One region of the Pandoraea oxalativorans genome, then DNA from elsewhere that is predicted to be linked to it. Evidence: predicted binding sites of a transcription regulator. Region 1 holds the regulator's gene; the other holds the start of a gene.
What was found. Region 1 encodes sigma-54, which starts transcription at its own class of promoters, with help from an activator protein. Its sites were predicted from a motif close to TGGCANGNAANCTGCTTT; they were not measured.

Region 2: the regulator sigma-54 is predicted to act here: its motif matches at 1,827-1,844, upstream of exaC (acetaldehyde dehydrogenase ExaC).

The regions. Positions count from the first base shown of each region.
Region 1 is NZ_CP011253.3:596,485-599,671, forward strand. It holds gene ptsN (PTS IIA-like nitrogen regulatory protein PtsN) at 1-86, opposite strand, end outside; gene hpf (ribosome hibernation-promoting factor, HPF/YfiA family) at 323-679, opposite strand; gene MB84_RS02790 (RNA polymerase factor sigma-54) at 821-2,311, opposite strand; gene lptB (LPS export ABC transporter ATP-binding protein) at 2,405-3,175, opposite strand.
Region 2 is NZ_CP011253.3:5,085,714-5,088,900, reverse strand. It holds gene yiaY (L-threonine dehydrogenase) at 1-91, opposite strand, end outside; gene exaC (acetaldehyde dehydrogenase ExaC) at 253-1,773, opposite strand; gene MB84_RS22420 (sigma-54-dependent Fis family transcriptional regulator) at 2,103-3,187, shown strand, end outside.

The sequences.
Region 1 (3,187 bases):
ACCTGTTCGAACAGGCGCTTCTTGCTGGTAACGGACAGTCCAAGCAGGATGTTGGACTCGAGTATGAGTTTGGCTAAACGGTTCATCTTGTAATGCGGGCGAACGCATGGTCGCCCTCCAACCCCCGATTGACCTCGCATTATAGACCACTCGCCGCCGCGCTCGCGGCAAGTCACGGAAGTGGGGCGAACCATACAAAAGGGGCCGTTCAACGGCCCCGCGGTGGGTGATGCCAGACTTACAACAGACGGATATGCGCTAAGGGGGTTCCTTGCGGGTTTTCGTCGGTATCAGCCAATGCGATGACCACGCCTGAACGATGCTATTGCAGCGGTTCCGCCTCTGGAGGAAGTTCGTGGTGCTTGATGGCTTCGCGACCGTGATCCTGAACCTTATCCTTGTACTGCATTACCTTGCGGTCGAGCATGTCGATCAGCTTGTCGATGGCGGCATACATATTCTCGTCACACTTCTCGACGAAAATTTCCTTGCCCTTGAGAAACACCGTGACGCTCGCGATCTGGCGTCCGCTCTTCTCCTTGGTCTTGTCGACAGAGAGGATCACCTCGGCGCCAATGAGCTGGTCGAAATGATTCAACACGCGGTTAAGCTTGTTGACGACAAATTCGCGCAGCGACGGCGTGAGTTCGAGATGGTGTCCACTGATCTTCAGATTCATAGCTGCTCTCCTTGCTGAAATGCCGAAGTGCAGGCCGCGTCAACGTTGACGCTGGCTAGCGAGGGTGCGAGCCATTGACGTGACGCAATGTCGCACTGCGGCGTGATGCCCCAGCGGCCAACATGGCGCACCAGGACTGTCCTACAAAGATTTGCGCAAGTTCACTGCGGGGATTCGCATGGCCTCGCGGTACTTCGCGACAGTGCGCCGCGCCACCACAAAACCTTGCTCTGCCAGCAGTTCCGCGATACGGCTATCGGAAAGGGGGCTCTGCGGGTCTTCTGCTCCTATGAGTTGCTTGATGAGTGCGCGGATAGCGGTCGATGACGCAGCGCCTCCGGCTTCCGTTGCCACGTGCGATCCGAAGAAGTACTTAAGCTCGAAGGTTCCAAATGGAGTGAGCATGTACTTACTCGTTGTCACCCGTGAAATCGTGGATTCATGTAAACCCAGCGTATCAGCAATCTCGCGTAAAACCAAGGGCCGCATGCCGATTTCGCCATGCGTGAAGAAGTTCTTTTGACGCTCGACAATGGCTTGCGCCACCCGCAGGATCGTATCGAAGCGTTGCTGGATGTTCTTGATCAGCCAGCGCGCTTCCTGCAACTGCTGTTGGAGGTTGCCGGTTCCCGGATCGTTCCGGTTATTTCGGAGAATGCGCGCATACATCTCGTTGATGCGTAGACGCGGCATCACTTCCGGATTCAGCTCCGCCGTCCAGCCGCTCCCCTGCTTGCGTACCAGCACGTCCGGCACGACGTAGTCGGCCTGGGGCGCGCCGTAAGCCGAGCCCGGGAACGGGTCCAGCGAACGAATCAGCTGATGCGCGGCGCGCAGGCCGTCTTCGCCGACACCCAGCAGGCGGCGCAAACGCGTGTAATCGCGCGCGGCCAGCAGTTCCAGGTGATCGGTGACGATGCGCAGCGACAGCGTACGCACAGCGCTTGCGGGCAGTCGCTGAAGCTGCAGGCGCAGGCACTCGGCCGGGCTGCGGGCGCCCACGCCCGCCGGGTCGAAACTTTGCAGTAGCGCCAGCGCCGCGTTGATCTCTTCCGTTTCGAGCGCCAGCTCCTCGGGCATTTCGGCCTGAATCTCGTCGAGCAGGCTACCAAGGTAGCCGTCTTCGTCCAGGGATTCGATCAGGAATTCCACCAGCGCGCGGTCGCGCGGTGAGGCCTTGGTCAGGCGCAGTTGAGCCAGCAGATGTTCACGCAGATTGGGATGGTCGACGTGCAGCTGCGGACGCGCATTGTCGTCGTCGTCCGATGCGCTGCCGGAGCGGGCGAAGTCGTTCAGGCTCCAGTCGCTGCCGTTATCCGGCGCGTTGTCGTCGAAGCGGGCCTCGCCATCGAGTTCGCGTGCTTCGTCGTGACCGTTAGCGGCGTCGGGGCCGTTGTCGTTCGAACCGCTGGACGACGAACCTCGCTCGTTGCGTAGCGACCCGTCTGTGCCCACACGTACCGAACCGGCGAGCCAATCGTCCTCGCGTTCGAGCATCGGGTTCTGGGTGAGGGCGTGCTCGACTTCCTGCTGAAGTTCGAGCGTCGACAGTTGCAACAACCGGATCGATTGCTGCAACTGCGGCGTGAGGGTCAGGTGCTGCGAGGTGCGGAGTTGAAGAGTCGGTTTCATAGCGGTCTCGCCTTCATTGTAGAGGCTTTGTCACGCCAACGGAACCGTCCCTGACGCCTATCGGAGGCAGGGTTTACATGCGAAAAATCTGCTTTACATCCGGAAATTTTCGCCCAGATAGACGCGGCGGACGCTTTCGTCGGCGACGATCTGGTCAGGCGTGCCTGCGGCGAGCACCGAGCCTTCGCTGATGATGTACGCGTGATCGCAGATACCCAGCGTCTCGCGCACGTTGTGGTCGGTAATCAGGACACCGATGCCTCGGTCCTTGAGAAAGCGCACGATCCGCTGGATTTCCAGCACGGCGATCGGGTCGACGCCCGCGAACGGTTCGTCGAGCAATATAAATCGCGGTTGTGTGGCCAGGGCGCGTGCGATTTCGACGCGACGACGCTCGCCGCCCGAGAGCGACATCGCCGGATTCTCGCGCAGATGGCCCACCTGAAGCTCGTCGAGCAGGGCTTCGATGCGGCGTTCGATTTCGTCGCGCTTGAGGGGCTTGCCCTGTGCATCGACCTGCAATTCAAGCACGGCGCGAATGTTGTCTTCGACCGTGAGCTTGCGAAATACCGACGCTTCCTGCGGCAGATACGAGACGCCCATGCGGGCGCGCTCGTGGATCGGCAGTTCGCTGATGAGGTTGCCGTCGAGCTGGATTTCGCCGTCGTCGGCAGGCACCAGCCCCACGATCATGTAGAACGACGTTGTCTTGCCCGCGCCATTCGGGCCAAGCAGACCCACGACCTCGCCGCTCTTCACGTCGAGCGACACATCCTTAACGACGGTACGCGCGCCGTACTGCTTCTTGAGCGAGCGCACGACGAGCGCGCTGGGCTTGCCCACCGGGCCTGCGCCCGGGTTGATGGTCGAGACGTT
Region 2 (3,187 bases), 1.1 Mb from region 1:
GGAAATGGTATTGGCGCAGGGCGGCAATCGCTTCGTCGAGGCTGCCCACGCCCATCATGTTGACGGCGGGAATGAAGAAAGTCGTGCTCATCGTCATGCTCCTTATCTGTTCTGTGAGGGGCACACGCCGCGCGCAGATGGCGCCGCGGCGGTGTCCAGAATCATCTTTTGCATGCATCAAAGACAGCATCGCACTCGCTGCGCGACGCGTCTTTGATCCAATGCAAGGTCACATACGACTAGAGGGATTACTCAGAAGAAGCCGAGCGGATTGACGTCGTAACTCACCAGCAGATTCTTCGTCTGCTGGTAGTGGCCGAGCATCATCTTGTGCGTCTCGCGGCCGATGCCAGACTTCTTGTATCCACCGAATGCCGCGTGAGCCGGGTAGAGGTGATAGCAGTTCGTCCACACACGCCCCGCCTGAATGCCACGGCCCATGCGATAGGCACGATTGATGTCGCGCGTCCATACGCCAGCGCCCAGACCGAACTCCGTGTCGTTGGCGATGGCGAGGGCGTCGGCTTCGTTCTTGAAGGTCGTGACACCGACCACGGGCCCGAAGATTTCCTCCTGGAACACGCGCATGCGGTTCTCGCCCTTGAGCAGCGTAGGCTGGATGTAGAAGCCCGACGCCAGCGGACCGTCGAGCATCTCGATGCCGCCGCCCGTCAGCACTTGTGCGCCTTCCTTGCGCGCCAGATCGAGGTAGGTGAGGATCTTGTCGAACTGCTGTTGCGACGCCTGCGCACCCACGGCCGTCTCGGTATCGAGCGGATCGCCCCGCTTGATGCGCTCGACCCGCTTCATGACGACTTCCATGAAGGGCTCGTAAATCGACTCCTGGACGAGTGCCCGCGACGGACATGTGCAGACCTCACCCTGATTCAGGAAGCCCAGCACGAGGCCTTCTGCGGCCTTCTCGATGAACTCCGGCTCGCCGTGCATGATGTCGTCGAAGAAGATGTTCGGCGATTTGCCGCCTAGCTCGACCGTGCTCGGGATCAGGTTGGCAGCGGCGCGCGTCAGGATGTGATTGCCGACGGGCGTCGAGCCCGTAAAGGCGATCTTGGCGATGCGCCTGCTCGTCGCCAGCGCTTCACCGGCTTCGCGGCCGTAGCCCTGCACGACGTTGAGGACGCCGGGCGGCAACAGATCGCCGACCAACTCGGCGAACAACGTGATCGTGAGCGGCGTTTGTTCGGCGGGCTTGAGCACCACGCAGTTGCCTGCCGCGAGCGCGGGAGCAAGCTTCCACGCGGCCATCAGCAACGGGAAATTCCACGGGATGATCTGCCCGACCACACCGAGCGGCTCGTGAAAGTGATACGCGGCGGTGTGCTCGTCGATCTCGGCGGCGGTGCCTTCCTGCGCGCGAATGCAACCGGCGAAGTAGCGGAAGTGATCGACGGCCAGCGGCAAATCGGCGGCGAGCGTCTCGCGCACGGGTTTGCCGTTGTCCCACGTCTCCGCCACGGCGAAGCGCTCCAGTTGCGATTCCAGCCGGTCGGCGATCTGCAACAGAATGCGCGAGCGGGCCTGTACGGACGTCTTGCCCCAACTGGCCGCCGCCGCATGCGCAGCGTTGAGCGCCAGCTCGATGTCGGCGCCGTTCGAGCGGGGGAATTCGCCGATGACCGCGCCGGTGACCGGCGACGTGTTGGTGAAGTACTGGCCTTCGACCGGCGGCACGAATTTACCGCCGATGAAGTTCTCGTAACGCGGTTGCAGGGACAGCAGGGCACCGGGCGTGCCGGGCGGGGCGTATTTCATGTTGTGTCTCCGGATATCGTTGTAGCGCGAACGTTGGCTGCGCAGGACGCTACTAAGCAAGTCGCGGGCCAGACGTCCCAATTCGCACAACGGCGCGCCCTGGCGGCCTGCCGGACGGCGCGGTGTGTACCGATTTTGTGACACCTGTGTCCTGCCGTGTGGCACACGGTGTGTCAGGACTGTGACACTGCGTGTCGTCAGCGTCAGAACCTGCGTCAATCGCCTTGCGCTTGCCGATTGACACAGCGCATTGCAATCGCTTCGCGCATGGGAGATGCTTCGGGAACGATACGAGATCATCAGATCATCCGGCACGGGGGAGACGACCAATGCCAGCCAGTACGGAAGCCGCACATGCACGCCGTGTGCTGAACGTCGCGCAGGGCCATTTGCCATCGGGCTCGGTGGCGACCGACCCGAACATCGCCAGTTCGTGGCGGCGCTGTCTCGACACGCACGCGCTCGATCCGGGCGCGCGCATGGCGCCGCGCGTGCTCGAATCCTCGCAATTGCGCGAGCGTCGCAACGCAATGGAGCGCCTGCGCAATGTGTCCATGCCGGTGCTGGAACGTCTGCAACGTCAGTTGATGAACCCGCGTCAGGCCGTGTTGCTCACGGCCCCGGATGGCGTAATCGTCGATTCGCGTCTGCATGACGGCACCCGCGACGACTTCCATCGCGCCGGGCTATGGCCGGGCGCGGACTGGAGCGAATCGTGCGAGGGGACCAACGGTATCGGGACGTGCGCCGTCGAACGCGCGCCCGTCATCATCTGTCAGCAAGACCACTTTCGCGCACTGCATACGCCGCTCACCTGCACGGCGAGTCCGGTGTTCGCGCCGCAGGGCGATTTGCTGGCGGTGATCGATGTGTCGTCCACCAGTACGGATCTCACGCGTCAGAGTCAGTTTCATACGCTGGCGCTGGTCAACCTGTCGGCTAAGGTCGTCGAGAGCGAGTATTTCTTTCAGCACTATCGCGACGAATGGCTGCTGCAATGGCAGGAGCAGGCCGACCATCTTGGCGGGTTCGCACAGGCGTTGCTCGCGTTCGACGATGCCGGGCGAGTGCTCGCCGCCAATCAAAGCGCACTGAATTGTCTTGGGGTGACGCGCGACGCGCTGGTGGGCACTCGCGTCGACCGATGGTTCGTGCAGACGCTCGATACCTTGCTCGCGCAGGCGCATCCGTCGCCGAGTACGTGCTGGCCGTTGCACGCCAACACCGGTGCGAACGCGGGCGAGTCGCTGCTGGCGATGCTGCGCGCGCCCGCGCGCGCACTCCGGCGTGCGCCCGGTGTGTCGCGCACTGTGCCGGAAGTGGTCACGGAACCGTTCTCCGATCGCACGCTGGCGCGCGCGTTTGCACGCGCATGCCGCGTCTTCGCGCACGACGTGCCCGTGCTGATTCGGGG